DNA from 2 places in the Alcaligenes parafaecalis genome. Region 2 is predicted to be linked to the other one. Evidence: riboswitches for the same ligand, from Rfam matches in the RefSeq annotation. Region 2 holds a riboswitch; the other holds the start of a gene.
What was found. Region 2 has a riboswitch for S-adenosylmethionine ahead of metX (homoserine O-succinyltransferase MetX). Riboswitches for the same ligand answer to the same signal wherever they lie in the genome.
Positions count from the first base shown of each region.

Region 1: linked by a shared signal. The riboswitch ahead of OSH09_RS05200 (hypothetical protein) and the one ahead of metX (homoserine O-succinyltransferase MetX) in region 2 are both predicted to bind S-adenosylmethionine.

Region 1 is NZ_JAPKNA010000001.1:1,110,662-1,114,871, forward strand. Features, by position in the region: gene OSH09_RS05185 (M20 family metallopeptidase) at 1-522, opposite strand, end outside; gene OSH09_RS05190 (LysR family transcriptional regulator) at 676-1,554, shown strand; tRNA gene OSH09_RS05195 (tRNA-Leu) at 1,693-1,777, opposite strand; SAM-I-IV-variant riboswitch at 1,930-2,023, shown strand; gene OSH09_RS05200 (hypothetical protein) at 2,141-2,485, shown strand; gene OSH09_RS05205 (siderophore-interacting protein) at 2,482-3,282, opposite strand; gene OSH09_RS05210 (PadR family transcriptional regulator) at 3,285-3,857, opposite strand; tRNA gene OSH09_RS05215 (tRNA-Leu) at 4,019-4,103, shown strand.
Region 2 is NZ_JAPKNA010000004.1:263,601-267,810, reverse strand. Features, by position in the region: gene gshA (glutamate--cysteine ligase) at 1-1,282, opposite strand, end outside; gene OSH09_RS14150 (hypothetical protein) at 1,476-2,006, shown strand; gene OSH09_RS14145 (response regulator transcription factor) at 1,936-2,211, opposite strand; SAM riboswitch at 2,415-2,493, shown strand; gene metX (homoserine O-succinyltransferase MetX) at 2,483-3,727, shown strand; gene metW (methionine biosynthesis protein MetW) at 3,724-4,210, shown strand, end outside.

The DNA.
Region 1 (4,210 bases), on a different contig from region 2:
CTCTTCACAGAACTCACGCAAACCCACCGAGCCACGTTCTTCACCCGTCTCAAAAATCGCTTTCAGGTTGAAACCCAGGCGTCCTTTCCGGGCCTGAATCACCTGCTCCAAGGCGACTAAATTGATACTGTGCTGGCCTTTGTTATCTGCCGTGCCACGGCCGTACCAGCGCTCGCCCTCAATCGTCAGCGCCCAGGGGGTCAGACCTTCCCGCCATTGCTGATCATGCCCTGGCACCACATCACCATGCCCGTAAGTCAGGACGGTTGGCAGATCGTCGGACTCGTGGCGATGCGCGACCAGAATGGGCCCTGCCCCTTTGGGGTTGTCCATAATGCGAACCGCAAAACCCAGTTTGCTCAGGCTGGGGCTCAGCTCCTGATCCAGATACTGAACAAGCTGATCGGCCTTCTCGGCAGTTTGGCTATCACTTTCAATGGCGACGCGTCGGCGCAGCTCGGCTTCAAAGCGCCCATCGGCCAGATAGGCACGCACATTGGCTAATGCTTCACTTTTTCCCATTCGTTTGTCGTTCTGTCATTGATATAGAAAGTGGGACTATAAAATCTGGCTTTCCTTCTGTATATTTCTATCTTTAGAATCTAATCAGCTAATTTTTAGAATCCTTAAAACGACACGAACCCATTCGTCCAACGCCAGGACGGGCATTTTTTTATGGACTACAAATATTTTCTGGCCGTTATGGAAACGGGCTCGCTGGCCGCGGCTAGTGCACGGCTGCACATTGCACCCAGCGCTATCAGCCGACAAATTGCCTTGCTGGAAGAGGCCGTGGGGGTCAGCCTGTTTGAACGCAGACGACGCGGCATGGTACTGACCGCTGCCGGGCAAGCCCTGGCCGATCACGCTTTACGAGTACGTTTGGAAGAAGAAGCCATCCTGCAGAGCCTGCGCACCCAGGACTATGCACAAGCCCATCTGATCCGGGTAGCTGCTACCGAGGGCTTGTCGCGCTACTTTTTACCCGGTGTAATGGCTGATTTTTCGGCCCGCATGCCACAGGCGCAATTTGCCTTGAGGGTTGGCTCGCCCAATGATTGCCTGGAGCAAGTCAAAAACGGCGATGTCGATCTTGCGGTGGTCTTTAGCACGGCGCCCGTGCCCGATGTCGAGGTGAACCATAGCTGTCGATCCCCTCTTTTTGCCATTATGCGGCCTGATCACCCATTGGCTCGTTCACGCAGCCTGACGCTAGCCGAACTGCAAGCCTATCCCATCGTGGTGCCGGGTGAGGAGTCGACACAAAAGCAGCTTTTCAACCATGTCTGCCAGATGGAAAAACTGCGCTTCAACGAAGTCTTTAGCTGCAATTATTCGGGGGCGCTGCACGAATACGTGCGACAGACAGAAGCGATTGCTTTGGGGGCCTTGATCAGCCACCGCAGCAGTCAGGACAATGGTCTGAAAACCATCCCCGTGCATGACTCGCGTCTGGAGAGGGATATACAGGTGCTGAGTATGGCAAAGCGGGTGCTACCCACCAGTGTGCAGGAGTTTATGCAGATGCTGATTTTTGAGCTGGAGCAGGACTAAGCGCACCAGACGCGACCCCGGTCGGGCTTGCATGCCCGACCTTTCTCGTCCCCACGTCAGGTGCTCAAGCACCTGACTTTCTGGGCTGGAATGCAAAAAGCCAACCATCTTACGATGATCGGCTTTTTGAGGAATATTTGGTGCCCAGAAGAGGACTCGAACCTCCACACCCGAAGGCACATGGACCTGAACCATGCGCGTCTACCAATTCCGCCACCTGGGCTCTGACTGCTGGACTTGTTTTTCAACTCGTCTCTGCAAGACAGAAGAGGACTATAGCATGATTTTCAAATTTCGCAAACTATTTCTACCGTTTTCATGCCCGATAGAAATAAAGGCAGCTCTTGCACTTCATGAGAATCGCTTTTATGCTTATTGCTATATCAAGAGTTGGGACATCCCATGCCAACCTGTGTACCCGCACAAGGTGGATTCAAGATATGGCCATCTGGCAACCAAAGGGATCGTAGTCATACACCCCGCTGCCAGCGGGTTTTTTTATGCTTGGCTTGCCAGGCAGCCAACGGGTCCTTTAATCCAAATTGCTCACCCGGAATCACTTCCAAGAGCTAAACAGGAGTGTTTTATGTCCGCAGCGTTTTTCTATCACCTGACCCTGGAACAACACAGCTATCGCATTGTTCTGCGTCCCGGTTGTTCCCGGCTGGCCGTAGTGTGTGAACGGCATGCCGATACGGTCGGTGATTACGAGCCGCGTTGGCTTGGTTCCAGTTGCCGTGGCGGCTACTGGGCCCGCTTTCAACATGATATTGACAGCACCTTGCTGCTGAACATGGATGCCATTGCCCGGCTGATTGACGAACATCGTCTGGCACATCCCAGCACGGTTCTGGATACGGATTTACAGCCTGTCCTGAAAGTAGGCGGACGCTTGCGCGCCCAGCCCTACCCTCAGCAGCAAGCGGCCTAGTCCAGGCGGGGAGCGTCTTCGCCCTGATCACCTTGTCGCCAGTAGCTGCTGGCCCGGATGACTCCTTTATCCAGACCTCGTTCTTGCACCCAATACTCGCGCAAGCTTTGAGCAATCGAATATTCAGCCGCGACCCAGACGTAGCCTGTACCGCTTAATTCCGGTGCGGCACGCAGGGCATCAAGAACGCCATCCAGCCCCGCCAGAGAAGGAATCCAATTCACGGTTACGTGATCGGGCGCCTCCATCGTGCCCAGTGTCAGCAGATTGCGGGCCAGCACGTAAACCTGCACCTTCACATTGGCGGGCAGTTCATGCACGCGTCGTGCCATGGCAGGCACGGCGGTTTCGTCACCAATCAGGATTTGCCAATCCAGATCCTTGCTGACCAGGAAGGAGCCGCGTGGACCGGCTACGCCCAGCTTGTCGCCCTCTTTGGCGTGCATGGCCCATTGGCATGCAGGGCCTTCGCCGTGGACCACAAAATCAATATCCATCTCATTGTCCTGCGCTCGGAATTCGCGCGGGGTGTAGTCGCGGATGGGGGGCTTTTCCTGACCAGCGGCAAAGACCATGCCACGCTCGCCCATTTGGGGCAGACGCAATTCCTTGGTGGCGGGATCGGGGAAAATCAATTTAACGTGGTCATCAAAACCGGGGGTGTGAAACCCTTCCAGATCCGAGCCTTCCAAGGTGATGCGCACCATAACAGGACCCAGTTCGCGTCGCTGCTTGACGGTCAGCAAGCGCAGCTTCAGGGTATGGGCCACTTTCTGCGTTAATTGTTCAGACTGCATGCTTAGGCCTCCTTAGGCAAGTTGCGTATTTCGGCTATGGCTTTTTCCAGAATAGCCACCACCTCCGCCTGCCGTTCCAGGCTAGCGGTTGATTGTTCAAACATGGCCTGCTTCAGGCTATGACGTACCTGGACAAACTCCGGCAACCAGCCTGTTTGCTCTTGTGCGGCCTTCAAATCTTCATCGCTATTGTGTTCGGCCAACATCTGCCGGATCCACACCAGCTTGCGCCCGCGATAGGTCAGGGATTGCAGCAGGTAATCACATTTCTCGTGCTGCTCGTCCAGATAGGCCTGACCTTCTTTGGTCAGGCTGTACATCTTGCGTCGACCTTCTTCCTCAATCAGTACCCAGCCTTGAGTGGCGCAATAAGCCAGGGCCGGATACACCGCGCCCGCACTGGGTACATAGCTGTTCTGGCTGATCTGCGCAAAGCGGCGGATCAGTTGATAACCGTGAGTGCTGCCTTCTTTGAGCAGCGCCATCAGCATGAGTTGCATGGCGCGGGCAGAGTACTTTCGACCCTGGCCCATATCCAGCAACATGCGCTCGACATCCATTGTGTTGAATTTCATGATCACACTCTTATGCTATATCACACGACACATTCTAATGATAATGAGAACGCCAATCAACTAGAAATTAAAATAAATTCTACGCCAGGATAATTGCTTGCATTTTTAGTTGAATTAACCCTATAATTACAGGCTTGAGGCGAGCAACAGCTTGAATCAAAGCCCAGGTGGCGGAATTGGTAGACGCGCATGGTTCAGGTCCATGTGCCTTCGGGTGTGGAGGTTCGAGTCCTCTTCTGGGCACCAAATATTCCTCAAAAAGCCGATCATCGTAAGATGGTTGGCTTTTTGCATTCCAGCCCAGAAAGTCAGGTGCTTGAGCACCTGACGTGGGGACGAGAAAGGTCGGGCAT
Region 2 (4,210 bases):
CTTCGGTGTGGCCTTGGGTATTCAGGGCCTGATCCAGCATTTGTGCGTAGGGCAGCAGAGATTCCAGAATCTCGTGGCCCCAGTCTTGCAGGCTGACGCTTTCCTTTTGCTGATTGGTCAGCATCAGGCCGGGGCGACGGCCTTCGCGCACGACAGTTGCAAAGTTGCTCTTGCTGTCCTGGCAGTAACCGCCGTCCGGGAAGAAGGGGCTGTCTTGTACGGTACAGAACAGCAGGAAGGTGTCCAGGAAGCGACAGGTCTGCTCGGAAATGCCGGTAGGCGACTCAGGGTCGATGTCCAGGCAACGCACTTCGATGTACTCCACGCCACGCTGGGCCAGGGCCGTAGCCGGGCGCTCGCTGCGCTGGGTGGTGCGCTTGGGGCGAATGCTGGAGTAGTACTCGTTTTCGATTTGCAGAATATGGGTGTTGAGCTGAATCCATTCGCCATCGCGGTGGGTGCCCAGTTTTTCGTAATCGGGCCAAGGGGTCACGGCAGCGTGATACATGCGCATCACAAAGGTGTCCAGGTCGTTGTAGCAAAGCTGAAGCTCAGCCTGGGCTTCCTTGTTGTGATAGCCCAGATCGCTCATGCGCAGGCTGGTAGCCCAAGGCATGGTCAGCGTATCGTCATCGACCTTGTCCAGATTGTTGCTGCGACCTTGCAGGAAGTTGGCGTCCAGCACGGGCGAGGCACCAAACAGGTACATCAGCAGCCAGGAATAGCGGGTGAAATTGCGGATCAGCGCCAGGTAACCGTTGGAGCGCTGGTCTTGCAGATTGTCGCCACAGACATTCAACAGAGGCCAGATGCCATCAGGCAGGGAAAAGTTGTAATGCACCCCGGCAATACACTGCATGGGCTTGCCATAGCGCTCGGCCAGACCGCGTCGGTATACATGCTTGAGCATGCCGGTGTTGGATTTACCGTACCAGGCAATGGCAATGTCTTTCTCGGCTGGCAAGAGCGCGGGCATGGACTGGTTCCAGATTATTTCCTGGTCTAGCTTGCCCGCTACAAAGGTATGAATATCGGCCAGTTCCTGCAGCACGTCCTCGACCCGGTCTTGCGGCTCGGTAATCAGCTCCAGCAGGGCTTCGGCGTAATCGGTGGTGATATGACCGTTGGTCAGGGCCGAACCAATCGCTTGGGGGTGGGGAGTATTTGCCAATTGGCCCAGCGCATCGACGCGCAGTCCTTCTTTTTCGATGCCACGCAAGATTCCCTTCAAAATCTCGGGATTCTGTTGCAGGGCAAGGCGGCGTTCGTGGCTGGTGTTCATGGTGGTGTTTCCCACTTTCGAAATCGGGTGCAAGATACGGGACTGTTCAATGGGCGCAGGCCCGTCTATAAATAGTAGTCCGACCAGGCTTGCTTTGTTAAGTTGCGCCAAAAGGCGTGTCAGGCAGGGCGAGTATAAGGCGGCTGTTCAGCCAGCCGATGAAAAGCATGAAACGGGATATGGGATTAGCACCATGATGATCAGGCGCATTACCGCGGTACTGGCGGCTTTCTTGATGTTGGCAGCCTGCAGTCCGGAGTTTAACTGGCGCAAGGTTCAGCTTGAGCAAACGGGCTTGTCGGCCATGCTGCCGGGCAAACCAACCACCAGTCACCGACTGTTGGATTTCGAGCACTACAAGCTGGATTTTTACCTGACTACTGCCACGGCCGGTGGGCAAAGCTATACCGTAGGCCACGTTATTTTGCCTACAGAACTGCAGCAGGACGAGGCCGCTCGTCAACGCTTGTACGAGGCTTTGCACGAGTCTCTGCGCGAGAAGTTCATACCCGATGGGCAAGTCAGCGAGAAAAGCCAGATTCAACTGCCACTACCCGGACAGATCTTTTACATGACGCGCGATGTGGGCGGGGTGGCCTTGCGGCTGGAAGCCATGATCCGCATCGAGCCGGGCTGGCTGGTGCAGGGCTTTGTTATGACGGATTCCGGGAAGGCCCCGGACGCGGCACAGGCAAAGGTGTTCTTTGACGGCCTAGCTCGCTAGCCGGGTCGCCGCTGATCAGGTGCTGTTGCAAGGCCAGGGTAATGGCAGCCTGACGGCTATAGACGCCAAGCTTGGCGTAGGCGTTCTGGAAGTGGAAGTTGATCGTGCGTTCAGTGATGCCCAGGATGATGCTGATTTCCCAGCTAGTCTTGCCATGGGCAGCCCAGTTCAGGCAGGACTGCTCGCGTGCAGTTAAATGCGTCACGGTAAAGCCATTCCTCATGCATTCGTGGTAGACGTCGGGCCAATGTACTCAAATTTAGCTTAGCTGGCAGACAGATGTGCGTGAAAATAATGATGTAAATCAAAGCATTGTCTTTTCGCTGACATTACCTTTGTCCAGAGTTCTGAATCGATCCCGGCTGGTCGATTTGGACGCCGCGCCGCAGCGATGCTAGAATTTTGTCTTATACGTTTTGCGCCGATTTGCCTGATCCGCTTGCGGGCGCTCCATAAATCCAGCTAAAGAGGTCCTGATGGCCACTGATTCCGTCCCTAGCGCCAACGCTGGCGCCCTTAGCCCATCCTGCGGATTGATCCCCGAAGGTTCCGTGGGCCCTGTACATGCCGAACTTATCGCCTTTGACGAACCCCTGCACCTGCGCAGCGGGCAAGTGCTGCCCAGCTACGAGCTGGCAGTCGAAACCTACGGCACCCTGAACGAAGAACGCAGCAATGCGGTGCTAGTGTGTCATGCACTGAACGCCTCGCATCACGTTGCCGGTTATTACGACGACGATCCCAAAAGCATAGGCTGGTGGGACAATATGGTCGGCCCGGGCAAAGCCGTTGATACGGATCGCTTTTTTGTGATTGGCGTCAATAATATTGGCTCCTGCTTTGGCTCTACCGGCCCGTCCAGTACCAATCCTGCTACTGGCAAGCCCTGGGGCTCCGAGTTTCCTGTTCTGACGGTGGAAGACTGGGTTCGCGCCCAGGCCCGTTTGGCGGACTACTTCGGCATCCGCAAGTTTGCTGCCGTTATGGGTGGTTCTTTAGGTGGCATGCAGGCCTTGAGCTGGGCCATTAGCTGCCCGGAGCGCGTGGAAAACTGCGTGGTTATTGCCAGCACACCGCGCCTGTCTGCCCAGAACATTGCTTTTAACGAAGTGGCCCGTAGCGCCATTTTGTCTGACCCGCAGTTTCACGGCGGTAATTATTACGAGCACGGTGTAGTGCCCAAAGCTGGTCTGGGCGTTGCCCGCATGGTGGGTCACATCACCTACTTGTCCGATACCGTCATGGCCGAAAAATTTGGCCGTAACCAGCGTGCGCCTGCTCAAGGCGGCGAATACCACTACAACTACGGTGTGGAATTCGAGGTCGAATCCTATTTGCGTTATCAAGGCGAGAAGTTTTCGCGTTATTTTGACGCCAATACTTATCTGATCATTACGCGGGCGCTGGATTATTTTGACCCTTCGCGTCAGTTTCAGGGTGACCTGGTCAAGGCGCTGGAAAAAGTGCTGGCCAAGTTCCTGCTGGTGTCTTTCACCACGGACTGGCGTTTCTCGCCCGAGCGTTCGCGTGAGATTGTGCAGGCCTTGCTGCGCAATCAGCGTCAGGTGACCTACGCCGAAATCGATGCACCACATGGTCATGATGCCTTCTTGCTGGAAGACCCGCGTTACCACGCCGTTGTGCAGGGATACTATGACCAGATCGCCGCTAATTTGGGCTTGCCCGCGCGTACGCGCACTACAGGGGTGTTGGCAGAATGACTAAGCTGCAGACTCAGGTGGATCCCGCCATGTTAAGACCGGACTTGCTGCGTATTGCGCAATGGATTGAGCCAGGTTCGCGAGTGCTGGATCTGGGCTGTAACGATGGCACCTTGCTGGCGCATCTGCGTGATACGCACCAGGTCGTCGGAACGGGTGTCGAACTGAATGATCAGTTCGTGATTGCCTCGGTGCGCCGTGGCGTCAACGTGATCCAGCAGGACTTGGAAAAAGGGCTGGCGCTGTTCAGCGACCAGCAGTTTGATACCGTCGTCCTGTCCAAGACATTGCAGTCCATGCACCATACCGAGCACATTCTGCGCGAGATGGCCCGGGTGGCGCGGTATGGTATCGTCTCGTTTCCTAACTTCGGTTATTGGCCGCATGGCTGGAGCATTTTGCGCGGACGCATGCCGGTAACCGGCGAAATGCCTTACCAGTGGTACAACACGCCCAACATCCATTTGTGCACCATGAAAGACT